2 regions of the Pseudoalteromonas sp. APC 3495 genome follow, and region 2 is predicted to be linked to the other one. Evidence: riboswitches for the same ligand, from Rfam matches in the RefSeq annotation. Region 2 holds a riboswitch; the other holds the start of a gene.
What was found. Region 2 has a riboswitch for lysine ahead of dapA (4-hydroxy-tetrahydrodipicolinate synthase). Riboswitches for the same ligand answer to the same signal wherever they lie in the genome.

Region 1: another riboswitch for lysine. It lies ahead of lysC (lysine-sensitive aspartokinase 3); the one in region 2 lies ahead of dapA (4-hydroxy-tetrahydrodipicolinate synthase).

The regions. Positions count from the first base shown of each region.
Region 1 is NZ_JASDDA010000001.1:41,182-48,544, forward strand. It holds gene QL984_RS00150 (hypothetical protein) at 1-691, opposite strand, end outside; gene nhaD (sodium:proton antiporter NhaD) at 888-2,135, shown strand; lysine riboswitch at 2,234-2,406, shown strand; gene lysC (lysine-sensitive aspartokinase 3) at 2,482-3,873, shown strand; gene QL984_RS00165 (4'-phosphopantetheinyl transferase superfamily protein) at 3,850-4,608, opposite strand; gene QL984_RS00170 (sodium-dependent transporter) at 4,775-6,097, shown strand; gene QL984_RS00175 (2-hydroxyacid dehydrogenase) at 6,182-7,162, opposite strand; gene QL984_RS00180 (glutathione peroxidase) at 7,251-7,363, opposite strand, start outside.
Region 2 is NZ_JASDDA010000016.1:5,157-12,519, forward strand. It holds gene QL984_RS08485 (protein adenylyltransferase SelO family protein) at 1-603, opposite strand, end outside; gene QL984_RS08490 (DNA-3-methyladenine glycosylase I) at 612-1,310, opposite strand; lysine riboswitch at 1,498-1,677, shown strand; gene dapA (4-hydroxy-tetrahydrodipicolinate synthase) at 1,805-2,689, shown strand; gene QL984_RS08500 (2,3,4,5-tetrahydropyridine-2,6-dicarboxylate N-succinyltransferase) at 2,705-3,445, shown strand; gene QL984_RS08505 (PLP-dependent decarboxylase) at 3,445-4,650, shown strand; gene QL984_RS08510 (succinylglutamate desuccinylase/aspartoacylase family protein) at 4,656-5,777, shown strand; gene QL984_RS08515 (phospholipase A) at 5,955-6,986, shown strand; gene QL984_RS08520 (bifunctional GNAT family N-acetyltransferase/hotdog fold thioesterase) at 7,040-7,363, opposite strand, start outside.

The DNA.
Region 1 (7,363 bases), on a different contig from region 2:
TGCGGGTACGCAATTGTTCAAGCATGCGTTTATCGTTGTACGCTTTGCCTGAACGTTCAATATGTTCTATTTGGGTGCTAATTTGTTGCTCAATAAGGGTAAAGCAGGCATGAAAGTCGCCTCTAATATCCACCATTTCCAGCATGGGTTCTATATATTCATCAAACGCTTCTATCACGGCTTTATAGCGTTTTTGTAGCGACTGCACTGCATTATTAGATTTGGCTTGCTCAACAATATTTAAAATGGCGTTTTCGTTGTGTAAAAACAGTTTGATTATTTTACGCACCCGATCATCCATAATACGGCTAAAGCGGCGTAAATCATCAAAATCTTCCATTTCACCGGCATTAGATAGCCGATTACCTAAACGGGCCAAATCATCAACCAAGACACTAATTTCTTGTGCTAAGCCTAAATGTTCTTCTTGCAGTAAAAAGGTGGCAAAGTCGGCAACGGCGCGGTTAATTTCCAGTTGTGACGATTTAGCCAGCGGAATAATAATTTCTTGATTTAATAACCGGTTGGTTTCTTTATAAATACGCTCATTATTCCACGTGGGTTGCTTTTGCTTAATGGCATTTTGAAGATCTTTAATACTAAAGTCGGCCATTTTAAAGCGCTTAAATAATAGCTCTAATACACCCCAGTGTTCATTTAGGGTATTAAGTAGCTTTTTAGCTGGGATCATAAGGCGTTGCAACTTCCTAGTATTCGTTATTTTATATTTCTCGAACTTATATGGTATTCGTTTTTGCGACGATTTAATAATAGTTTTTACACCCGCTTAGTGATAGTATCCGCGCCGAATATAGGCACATAGAGTTTGTGGGTATATTTTTTACATGGTTTCAATTTTTACTTAACCCCGAAGGTTGTTTAATATCATGGTTTCCTCGATTATCCTGACGCTGATAGCGATTGCATTTTTGCTTATCGTTATTGAGGATGTGATCCACGTAAACAAAGCAAAAACGACACTATTTTTTGGTACACTTTGTTGGATTATCTCCTTTATTTTTCCTCTTAATGGGCAAAGCCCCGAAACGATTCAAACCCTCCTAGACCACAATATTTTAGAAATTGCTTCTTTATGGCTGTTTTTAATGGCCGCAATGACCTTTGTCGCCTATTTAAACTCTAAAGGACTTATCGAAAATGTTGTGAACCGGATTATGCCAACCAGCATTAGTGAGCGTAAGCTGATGTTTTTGGTGGGGTGTTTTGCGTTTTTATTTTCATCTATTTCCGACAACGTTACGGCCACGCTAATATCACTGGCAGTGATTATGTCATTAAAGCTTGAAGCCAAAAAACTAGTTAAGTACGCCACGCTTATTGTATTTGCTGTAAACTCCGGTGGTGTATCACTTATCACGGGTGATGTAACCACACTTATGATTTTCCTTGATGGTAAAGTAACAATTAGCAATTTATTACTGTTAATTGTGCCTGCGTTATTAAGTGTATTATTACTGGCTACTTTGTTATCAATTGGCATGAATAAGCAACTCGAGTTTAAAAAAACTAAATTTAAACGTATTGAAAAAACCGACATAACCATTGCGGTTATTTTCTTCACTACGGTTATTGCTACGCTTACATTGAGTGTTTTATACAGTGTACCGCCTCTGCTTACTTTTTTATTGGGTTTATCTATTATGTTTTTAGTCGCGCAATTTTTAATGCGCAAAAAAGACATCAACAAAGATATGATCGATTTTATACGCGATATAGAGTACGACACCTTATTGTTTTTCGTGGGTGTGTTACTGCTTGTTGGTGCATTAAAAGAAGTTGGGGTACTGAGCCAATTTACTAATTTGTATACGGTAATGGCGCCAGAGTACGCAAACTACTTAATGGGTATTTTATCCGCAGGTGTTGATAACGTGCCACTAACGGCAGCGTTATTAAAAGCCGACATTGTAATGAGTCAACAGCATTGGTTGTCGTTTACGTATGCAACCGGTGTAGGTGGCTCTATGCTAATCATTGGCTCGGCGGCCGGTATTATAGCCATGAGTAAGGTAAAAGAGCTGACGTTTGCAAGTTACCTTCGCTTATCGCTGTATTTATTACTGTGTTACACCTTTGGTTATGCGGGCTCTTACTTAATGGGTAGTTTTATTTGATTTTATAGTAAAACGACTTGACAGCTAGACGTCTAAACGATAACTTTCAAAGCCGCACTCTTAGTGCGGTTTTGTTTTATTAGCCACAGGTTAATAATACATTCAGAAGAGGTGCGATACTTAGGTACTTAATGTGAGGCAACGACAGCCTGCGATCATTAAGGAGGGAAGTACTCGCCGAGGAAAATAATGGGTCGTTACCATTGTTTTTCGGTTTATGGGGCTGAATCCTCAAAACTGTCACCAATTTAGGTGGAGAGCTTCTGGCAGTAGATTTTTCTTATCTTTATTTCCTGCCAAGTTCTTCTTGTTTTATTGCGGTTTGGATGCCGCGAAAGGAGACGAAATGACTACCCAACCAGTGCCACAAAGTTCACAGTGCACAAAATCAGATTACATTGTTGCCAAATTTGGTGGCACCAGCGTTGCTAACTTTGAGGCGATGAGCCGTTGTAGCGAAATTATCGTAAACGATAAAAATGTACGTATTGTTGCAGTAAGCGCCAGTGCCGGAGTGACCAATCATTTAGTGGAGCTTTGCAAAGCGGGTATTGAAGCCACTAAACGCCAACAGCATATTGATGGTGTCCTTGCGATTCAGCAGGCTATTTTAAATGACCTGTCGTTAGATGAGGATTTAGCCCTTGGGTTTAATCAAACGCTTGATGCATTTCAAACGTTGGCGGCACAAACACTCAATACTGAGCAGCATTTCGATGAGCTACTTAGCTTTGGCGAGCGTTTATCGTCGTACTTATTTACCCAAGTACTAAGGTTAAAGGGTTTAAATGCCACTCGTTTTGATGTGCGCCAGGTGCTTAAAACCGATAGCCAATTTGGTAAAGCAACACCAAATGTGGCCGCCACAGCGCAAGCCGCTAAAGCACATTTAATTCCGCTGCTTGATGATAGCGTTATTGTGACCCAAGGGTTTATTGGTAGCGATGCAAACAATTTAACGACCACGCTCGGTCGAGGCGGCTCAGATTATAGCGCTGCACTGCTTGCTGAGGCTATTAACGCTAAAAGTGTGCATATTTGGACTGACGTAGTAGGTATTTTTAGCACCGATCCTCGTTTGTGTGTAAAAGCCACTCCTATTGCGCGTTTAAGTTTTGATGAAGCAGCAGAAATGGCGACCTTTGGCGCTAAAGTATTGCATCCGGCAACTATTTTACCTGCCAGTCGCAGCCATATTAATGTGTTTGTTGGCTCAAGCACAGAGCCAGAACTTGGCGGTACGTGGATTGAACGTGAAAAATCGCAGCTACCTGGTATTCGTGCGGTAACACAACGTAAAAATCAAATATTATTAACCCTTAAAAGCCCAGAAATGCTGTTAGCCAGTGGCTTTTTAGCGCGTATATTTACTATTTTAAGTGAGTGTAATATTTCGGTAGATTTGGTTACCACCTCTGAAATTAGTGTAGCAATTACCCTTGATAATGCGCCTAATGCATCACGCCCAGAGCTAGATCAAGAGTGCTTAGATAAACTCGCTGAATTTTGCCATGTATCGGTTGAAAACAATTTAACGCTGGTAGCGTTAATTGGCTCTGAAATTGTTTTGCGCCAACATGAAATGAATTTAATGAAAGTATTAAGTGACTTTAATATTAGACTCATTTGCCATGGTGCGAGTAAACACAACCTGTGCTTTTTAGTTGAGCAAAGCGAGTCTGATGCAGTGGTTCAAGCGATTCATAGTCGATTACTAGAAAGTGATTGCGCTGCGTAAATCGTTAATAGTCATTATTGAGCACCGCCAGTCGGTGCTTTTTTTTGCCACAACGCTAATATCAAACATGTCGTTATGTGCTCCAACCACGGTATTGCTGCAGGCTGTAAGCTGGGCGTTATTAAGTTCGTTAAACACATTAGGGCTTAATAGCTGAGCAATAGGGCGGGTGGTGGCTTTAGCCAGCGCTTCTTTTAATGTCCAAATCCTAAAGAAATGATGTGCTTGAGTTGTTAAGTTATCTGTATCGGTTATTAAGCTCACTTCGGCTGGGTGGTAAAAGTGTTTAGCGAGTTTATTAAAAGGGCGCTTTAAACTAATTTTTTCAATATCAAAGCCAAATTGAGTTGATGCTACATTTAACGCTGCACCTACAAAACCATGAGAATGAGAAATACAGCAACTGATCACGCCTGTTGTATTTTTAATATGTAATTCTAATTTACTGTTATCGGGGTTAAATTCAGAACTAATATCACACAGCTTTAATGATGCATAAGAAGAACAAGCGGATTTTACTAGGTATTTAAGCACTAAACGTGTGGCTAAATATTCTTGTTTAGCCTGTGGATTTTTACGCCGATTAATAACATTGAGCTCAAAAGGGCTTAAATAGTGGGGTAAATCAAATTCACCCACATTGAGGGTGGTCGCGTTAAGCAACGCAATGCAATGGCTGTTATTTGCTAAAGCGGGCGTGATTTCTAGCTGGTTTTCAAAGTAAGTTACACTCATCATTGCTCGTTATAAATGACGACCGATTACATATTTATTACCCAAAGCTGGATAGTTTGTGAGCGGTTGTTAGTTGTTGTGAGCGCTAAGTACATTTTTATTACTCAGTGGCTCTTAAATATGGTTTAATTCGCATTCGTTAAAATAATAACAGATTTGTAGGTGTATGGCACAAGTGCGTGATGGTTTTCAAAGTCGACTAGGTTTTGTATTGGCAGCAGCCGGTGCAGCCGTAGGTTTAGGTAATATATGGGGTTTTCCTACGCAGGCTGCTAATCATGGTGGCGGCGCATTTTTACTGGTTTACTTTATCGTTATTTTTTTGCTGGCGTTACCTGCTTTATACACCGAGCTGTATTTAGGTTACAAAGCCCAAGCTAACCCTGTTAAAGCGCTAAGCCAAGCATGGCAAGATCACGCCCCTAAAGTGGGAGCCGCAGCAGGCTATATTGGCCTTGCCGGTGCCATCGTTATGTTAAGTTTTTACTCTATTGTGGCCGGTTGGATGCTTTCCTACGCTATAGAGCCTATAAGTAGCTTTTTTGGCTTGCATAGCTTGAGTGAGTTTTTACATAGCGACTCTATGTTACGTAATTTTATTTTTACGCCGCTTATGCTTATTTTAACCGCCAGTATTATTTTAAAAGGGGTGAAGTCGGGAATAGAAACCTGGTCACGCCGTTTAATGCCGCTTTTACTTGTTCTCCTTATTGGGCTTATTATTTATATTGCAACGTTAGATGGCGCAAGCGAAGGGTTTGCTGCTTATTTAGTGCCTGACTTTAGTAAAATACTCGACCCTGATTTAATTATTGCCGCAATGGGGCAAGCGTTCTTTTCGTTGTCGCTTGGGGTAGGCTGTATGATGATTTACGGCTCATATTTAAAACCCGGAGCTAACTTACCAAAATTAACCGCAAGTGTTGCGCTACTTGATACCAGCGTGGCGTTTTTGGCGGGCTTATTAATAATTCCGGCTATTTATGTTGCCCAGTACAATGGCGTTGAAGTATTTAATAACGGTAAATTAATTGGTGAGGGACAACTTATTTTTGCCATATTACCTGAGCTATTTGGCACTATGGGTGAAATTGGTTTATTGGTTGGCTTATTATTTTTTGTATTGATGTCGATAGCTTCAGTTACCTCAACTATTTCATCAACTGAGATCCCTGTGGCATTTTTGGTTGAAAACCACAGTGTAGATAGAACCAAAGCAACATGGACAGTCAGTGCAATTGTATTTGTTTGTGCCAGTACCATTATTTTAAACTTTGATTGGTTATTTGGTTTAGTGATTATGGTATTTACTCAATACCAATTGCCGTTAATGGGGCTGTTTTACTTTATAACGGTAGGCTGGCTATGGCAACGTGGTAATAAGCTTCATCAAGCAAGTTCTGGTGCACATTATTGGTTTGCTCAGTACATTCGTTTTGTCTGCCCAGTGCTAATGACCTTAGTATTTGCAAACGTTGCGTTTGGCTAGAACGCGTTAATAACTCATGTGTTATTGATAACAAAAAAGCGAACACTATATTTTGTTCGCTTTTTTGCTTTTTGTTTAGCCGCGCTATAGCACTTCGTTTGTTAAGCTATTTCCTTGAGTAACCTCAAATGCATTTTGTAATGTTATATTAGCGATTTCGGTTAGAGCTTCTTGAGTAAAAAAGCCTTGATGCCCTGTTATTAACACGTTTCTAAAACTCACTAAACGAGAGAATATATCGTCTTGATTTATTTCGTCACTGTGGTTTTTAAAAAACAGTTCTGATTCTTGTTCGTACACATCAAGCCCTAAGTACCCCAGTTTTTGTGATTTAAGTGCTTTAATACACGCTTGGCTGTTTACCAGCGCACCGCGAGAAGTATTAATGAGCATGACCCCGGTTTTCATTTTATTAAATGCAGCGTCATCGATTAAATGATGCGTGTCTTCGCTCAGCGGGCAGTGCAGTGAAATTATATCGCTTTGGGCAAGTAGGGTATTTAAATCGGTAATAGTGTAATTGCCTGGTTTTGCAAAAGGGTCGCACACTAAAACGTTAGCGCCAAAACCATTTAAAATGTTACACAGTGCCAAGCCTATTTTACCGCAGCCTATAATCCCTATGGTCTTGTTATGTAAGTTAAACCCGAGTAAGCCATTTAAATCAAAGTTGTCTTCGCGTACGCGGTTATAAGCTTTGTGTGTTTTACGGCTGAGGGTGAGCATAAGGGCAACACAATGTTCAGCTACTGCCTCAGGGCTGTAAGCGGGTACGCGTAATACGCTTAGGTTATGCTGTTTGGCAATGGGCAAATCAACGTTATTAAACCCCGCACAGCGTAATAAAATAGCGCTAACACCCAATATGGCAAGTTGCTCAATCACTGCTTTATCTACTGTATCGTTGACAAATACGCACACAGCGTCAAAGTTTTTAGCTAATATTGCCGTCTGCGCCGATAAACTTTGCTCAAAATAAGTAATAGTGATGTTAGAAAAGCCATTTAAACTTTGCTCAAAAAAAGGTCGCTCATATTTCTGAGCACTAAAAAAAGCAATATCCATTAACTAGCTCCAAGTAATCAATTATTTTATTACCATAAACTATTCTTACTATAGATGCTTCACTCTTGTTGTTTTAATTACGACAGGATTATTTTAATGCAGCCGAACGGACTCCTAAACGAGCGGTCGTCGGTTTTATAACGGGCACTGATTCTAAGCAGCTTGTTATTACATTATGTAATGACTCCGGTTTAGTTCGCG
Region 2 (7,363 bases):
ATAGTGTCTTTGAATGGCTAAGTCGGCTAAGTTTTTTAGGCTAGTAACGTCACCTTGAGTGGCTAAATATTGAAACGAGCCCACCCGAATATGACTGCTGGCGAGTCGGGTTACAATAGCACCTGGTTGAGGTGGGTTGCGATAGACGGTTTCGCCACTGCCAACCACGGCTAAACAACGCGTTGTTGGAATGCCAAGCGCGTGCATAGCTTCGCTCATTACGTACTCACGAATAGCTGGACCTAATGCACAGCGGCCATCGCCTCCGCGCGAAAATGGCGTAGCACCAGCGCCTTTTAATTGCAGATCCCAAAGCTGATTTTTATCATCGCTAATCGCACCGAGCAAATGCGCCCTACCATCCCCTAGTCGCGGTGAAAAGTGACCAAACTGATGACCAGAATATCCCAGTGCCACCGGAGAAATCGCTTGGGGTTCATTACCGCTAAATATATTTGCTCGGGAATCTGCATCCACTTGTATATTAAATTGCTTAGCTAGGGGCTCATTCCATAACAATAACTGTGGCGCTGTCACCTTGGCTGGATGATCGCTAATTGCAAACCCCTCACCAATGTCGGTATACCTTGGCACTAATTTCATAATTAATCCTATTGTTTTTGGCTGATACCTACGCGATTGTCGCCTACACCATAAGCGACAATTAAGCTTAGCTCTTGCATGCTTAAGCCGCTTTGCTGCTGCAGTTCATTAAAGAATGCCTGCGCCGCACTTAGTGACTTTTTAGTTTGTAATCCGCCATCTATAATTTTATGGGCACGCAAATAGCTTTCTACGTCTCTTGAAAGTAAAAAAGTATCTTTTCCTAAGGCGCGCAGCGCATAAGGGCCGGTATTACCACCAAGCCTTGCACCATGCTTTTTTAAATACGCCCACAAGCCAATAATATCTTCACTTGGCCAGTTAGCAATAAACTCACTAAAGCTGCCGTATTGCTCTGCAACTTCGTGGATCATATACGCATTTTCAGTAATAGTTTTTACTTTTTTATAGTTGCGTACAATCCGCTCATCACTGGCTTTTTGCTCAAGCATATCCGGTGGCATCATCAATAGCTTTTCAACACTAAAGTCCCAGAAAACCTCTCTAAATCCGGCCCACTTACTGTTGATCACCGACCAATAAAAACCACTTTGAAAAACTTTCCGAGTAAATTCTTCTAGCCAATCATCATCACTTAATGTGACGAGTTGCTTTGTTGATAAAGGTTTTGCGAGTAACAACTTAAGCATTTTTTCAGAGCCCTTTCGCTCTACCGCTCGCTTATAAATATCACTAAATTTTTCCATCTGCTTAATACCTTACTTCGACAATAGTACTAGTGTACGAGAAAAGCAGCTAATACGTAATAACTGTCAATCAGGATGAATCTATCTATATTTAGTCACTTGACACCTAGACGGCTAAAGTGGTTTAATCGCCACACTTACCCTATTACATTGTATTTGCTGATTGATTTTTCAATAGCAAGTGCAAAGGGCTGGAAGAGGTGCGTTATTCAGGTAGCGTATGTTAGGAGCGCAAACTCCATTGAGCATACGTGAGGGGAATTAACGCCGAGAGGTAACACTTTTTTGTGAAAGGTTGCTTCGGGCGACTAGGTTGAATCCTAGCGACTGTCACCAATAACATATTTGGTGGAGAGCTTCTGGTCTTAGTATAATAAGGCCGTGCGCCCTATTATTTAAGCCCATTCGCTCTTCGAATTATAAACACATTCAAAGAGTCAGGCATCCTAAATACCCGCCAAAAACTCGACGAATGCCCTATAAGTTCGTGAGAGATGATCAACAACTTCAATATTAACAATTTCCATTTATGGACTGCGCTGATCACCCCATTTGATCAAAATGGCCTAGTTGATTACGCAACCTTAGACACCTTGGTGGCCGAACAAGAAGCCGCTAACAATGGCATTTTACTGCTAGGTAGCACCGGCGAAGGGTTAGCCCTTACCCTCAAAGAACAGCAAGCCATCGTAGAGCATGTCTGCCAATTACAGCCGAGCGTCCCCCTTATGGTTGCGGTAGGCGGTAGTAACTTAAAGCAACAGCTTGAATGGGTTAATTACTGCAACCAGCTGCCTATCCATGGTTTTTTACTCGGCTCGCCTTTGTATGCCAAACCCGGTGCAGTGGGGCAAACGCATTGGTTTGAAAGCTTACTCAATGCCAGTTCTCATCCTTGTATGCTTTATAACGTACCAGGACGTAGTGCGGTTAGCATTCCCATTGCAACCATTGAAAACCTCAAACAACATAAAAATTTATGGGCACTGAAAGAAGCCAGTGGCTCTATCTCTCAATTTGAAGCCTATCGACAAGCAGCGCCTGAACTAGCCATTTTTAGTGGTGACGATGCCCTCATGCCTTATTTTGCCCAAGCAGGTGCAAAAGGTTTAGTGTCGGTTGCAGCCAATGCATGGCCAGTGCAAACCCATGAGTTTGTAAAGCGCAGTTTAAGCGGCCAACACCCTAATCTTTTTGTCCAGTGGTCTAGTGCTATCAATAGCTTATTTTCAGTAGCCAACCCTATCCCAGTCAAAGTGTTAATGCATTTACAAGGGCGTATTGGCAGTCCGTATTTACGCCCACCTTTAACACACCTTGAGCTGACACACACAGATGACATTTCATCGGCAAACAACACCATTTTATCTTGGCATTAAATACAGGTTTTTATAATGAACTGGTTAGAACTATTAAATAATTTAGAAACGGGCGCGGTTCGCGCAGCAACACAAGACGAAAACGGCCAATGGCACGCTAACGTAGAAGTAAAGCAAGGCATTTTAGAAGCCTTTAAAAACGGTCAAAACACCGAGTTTGCTGGCGGTTTTGTTGATAAACATAACTTAGCGCCGCAAAGCTTTGAAGCCACAGCAGGCGTTCGCATGGTACCCGGTGGTTCAAGTGTGCGCCGTGGTGCACATGTTGCCAAAGGCACTATTATTATGCCACCTGCGTACGTAAATATTGGTGCATTTATTGACGAGGGCACTATGGTAGATAGCCACGCGCTCGTAGGGTCGTGTGCTCAAGTAGGTAAAAATGTGCATTTAAGCGCAGCGGTACAATTAGGCGGAGTACTTGAGCCCATTGGTGCCAGCCCTGTGGTCATAGAAGACGATGCATTCATTGGTGCAGGCTGTGTGATTGTTGAAGGCGTGGTAGTTAAAAAAGGCGCGGTACTTGCCCCAGGTGTTCGCTTATCTGCAACCATCCCTGTTTATGACTGCGTAAATGAGCGCCAGCTTGATAAAGGCGAAGCAATCCCTGAATACGCGATTGTGATCCCTGGATCTCGCCCTGCGTCAAACGATTGGGCGCGCGAGCAAGGCTTAAGCATGTCGTGTGCGTTAATTGTTAAATACCGTGACGAGCAAAGTGATGCGTCATTATTGCTTGAAGAGGTTTTACGTTAATGACCTTTTTGAGCACGCCCGTTAAAACCGCTATTGATAAGCTAGCAACTGAGCTTGATACGCCCTTTTTTGTTTATGATCTTGATTCACTAAACACACATTTAACGCGTTTAGTGGCACAAACCGAGGTAAAACTCTGGTATGCAGTTAAAGCGAACCCGTTATCTAGCGTGATCCAACGCTTAAATAACGCTGGTTTTAACTTTGATGTCGCCAGTAAAGGCGAGCTTGAGCAAGTCCTTGCTCAAGGAATTAACAGTGAACGCGTGCTCAACACGGGGCCTGCAAAAAGCCCTAAACAAATTAAGCACTTTATTGCGCGTGGCGTGCGTACCTTTGTGGCCGAAAGTCTCAATCAGGTACGTTGGCTCAACGAACAAGCGATTGCTCAGCAGTGCCAGTTGCAGGTTTTATTAAGGGTACAATTACGCTGGCCCGAGGGTGATAAAAACCCGCTAGGGGGCGATAGTCTTACTCCATTTGGCTTAGGGTGCGACGAGTGGCAGGCGCTAAATACCAGTGACTACTGTGCACTTAATTTTGACGGTCTGCATATTTTTCAGTGGGGCAACATGCTTAGCAGCGACAAACTCGCTGAGCTGTGGACACAAATGATTACGCCGTTAAGGCAACTTGCTGAGGATTTAAATATTAACCTCAAGGTGCTGGATTTAGGTGGTGGTTTAGGTATTCCCTATACGCTTGATACGCCCACTCTAAGTTGGGATGCACTCATAGAGGCGCTTGCAAAAATTAAATGCGATGCGGGGGTTACTGAGCTATGGATGGAACTAGGTCGCTACGCTGTAGGCGAATGCGGCCACTACGCCACACCTGTTGTTGAGCGTAAACTAAATTACGGCCAACAACAGGTGATTATGAGCGGCGGCATTAATCATTTATTGCGCCCTGCGGTCACCAGTCAAGATTTCCCTGCGCGTTTATTACGAGATTCAAACGCAGCAAATCAAGCAATGAGCCTATACGGCCCCTTATGTACTGCACTTGATTGCTTAGGAGAGCACCAATTACCCAGTGATTTAAATGAGCAAGACTGGCTAGTATTTAGTCAATGCGGTGCCTACGGTTTTACCGAAAGTATGCCGTACTTTTTATGCCATGAGCTGGCCGGTGAATATGTTATCCACAATGGCGTATTGAGTTGCGTGCGACAAGCAGAAGATGCAAGCCACTACTTGAGATAAAAAAGATGAATAACACCATAGCTATAAGCCAAGAAAACATTGTAGTTGGCGAAGTCGCAAACGGACTACCACTGACTATTCCTGTGTATCGTTTAAAAGGCGATGGCACCGGCCCAAGTGTGTATGTACAAGCAAATATGCATGGCGCAGAAGTGCAAGGCAACGCGGTAATTTACCAATTACTTGAGCAACTAAAAACACTTAATTTAAAAGGTGATATTACCTTAGTTCCTTACGCTAACCCCATTGGCTGTAATCAAAAGTCGGGGGAATTTACCCTTGGCCGATTCGATCCCATTACGGGGACTAATTGGAATCGCATGTATCACTGCAATAATAAACTGGCGACCCAGTTTGCACAGCAGTTCAGCGATGCCGATGATAAGATTCTGAAAACAGCCTTTAAAGCCGCGTTAATTAATGACGTTGAGCAACAACTCAACGGCCCTGATTATCGTTTAACAACGGGGAAACGGATTGCGCTAAACTTACAAAAATTGGCGCATCAAGCAGATATAGTTTTAGATTTACACACCGGCCCTATTTCTAGTCAGCACTTATATTGCCCTGAGTATGCGACCGATAGCGCGCGTTACTTTAATATTCCCCATGTGCTGGTTATTCCTAATGACTTTGATGGCGCAATGGATGAAGCAAGCTTTTGTCCATGGTGGCAGCTTAGTGAGCAACTTGCTCAGCAAGGGCGTGAATTTAACGTGCAAGTTGAAGCCTTTACGGTAGAGCTTGGCAGCCAAGAAAAAATCGATTTAAGCGCGGCACTAGACGATGCCAATAGTATTTTAAGTTATTTAAATCATAAGCAAGTATTTGTTGATGCCCCCTACAAGCCAAAATTGATGACAAGATATGGCTGCCAACTAAATGATTATATCGCTTATTACGCCCCCATGGGTGGCATGGTCGAATACCTAGCACCTCTTGGCGGGCATGTTAAAGCTGGAGAACCCATTGCTAAAATACTGCGAATGGAGCGCTATTTAAGCGAACAACCGCTGCAAACTCTAAGCTTTGATCTCGATGCAATTGCGATATTGCATTTTGCCTCAGCGAGTGTGAATCAAGGTACCGAGCTGTATAAATTTTTTACCAACGTCTTTGAGCTTTAGCTCACCCCTTCTCATTGCGTGAGAGTTAGCTAGTAAATAACTAGTTACACAGTAAAAGCGACTTAGGTCGCTTTTCTTTTTAAAGTATTAAAGTTCAGGACAAATTCACCATTTATGTGTTAAAAAGGCGCTATAATTAGCAAAATACTGACTTCCCTCACTTACAAAGGAATTATAATGAGTTGGCGCCATTGGATACTACTTTCTACATTACTCAGCACAACCGTTGCTGCTGAAGAAACAGCGAATAACGAGCAAAACAATGAACTTGAGCTGGTAAAGCAATGTATTTTAAATGAAGTGATCGGTGGAGACGGTAAGCAAACCCTCGATCAATTACGTAAAAAGTGTTCTGCCGTTGAAGAAAGCAAGCAGCTAACGGCTATCGACAAACGCCAAGCCCGTGAAGCGGTTGGTAAAAAAAATCGTAATGTAATTACCCCGCATAAACGTAATTATATTTTACCTGTTTCTTATATGTCGAACCCAAACACTCGCCCGTTTGATGGATTTGCAGAGTTAACCGATAAAAAAGATGGCGACCCACTTGATAACTTAGAAGCTAAATATCAGCTATCAATTAAAGTGCCTTTGTATGATGAGTTTGCTGACTCAGACCAAGCGATATTTTTTGGCTTTACTTTGCAGTCATACTGGCAAGTATATAACGACGATATTTCTTCCCCTTTTCGTGAAACCAACTACGAGCCAGAAGTATTTTGGATTAATTACTTAGACCCTGAAAACGTTTTATGGGGCGATGAAATGGCAATAGCCATTGGTATTTCGCACCAATCTAATGGTCGTAGTCAGCCAAACTCGCGTTCTTGGAATCGCATTTATGCCGATTTCATTTGGGAAAAAGACGGCTTTGTATTTAGCTTTAAACCTTGGTATCGCATTCCTGAAAACAAAAAGCCTGCGCCGTTAGATGCACGAGGTGACGATAACCCAGATATCTATAAATACATGGGTTACTTTGAATTTGGTGGCGCGTATCGCTTTCACGATCATGAATTTAGTTTTATGACCCGTAATAATTTAAATTCAGATAACCGCGGGGCAATTCAGCTTGATTGGTCATTCCCTCTATGGGGAAGAGTTCGCGGCTACGCACAATATTTTAATGGCTATGGCGAGAGCTTGATAGACTATAACACCGATATTGAACGCTTTGGTGTGGGTATATTACTGACAGATTTACTGTAAAAAACGCTTATAAAAAAAGCCAAGCAACTCGCTTGGCTTTTTCGTTTATTTTATCACTTTTTAACCACAAACTGCCCTTCAAACTGGGCAACTACTTGGTCACCATCAAAAATGGTTACTGGTACTAAATAGCTCGCCTTACCCGCCTCTTGTAACTCATTTAAGTTCCCTTTACAGGTTTGAATATTCACACAGCCCTTAGGGTCAGTATTCAGTGGCTTTAAATACTTAATGTTGGCATCTGCTAACACGATATTGCCCTCAAGTCCGGCTTCTTTTAATGCTAAATACGTTGCTCCCCAACCCGTTAATGTAGCTAGGCTATAAATAGAGCCCGCAAACATAGTGTTGTGTAAGTTTAAGTTAGCATTTAAATC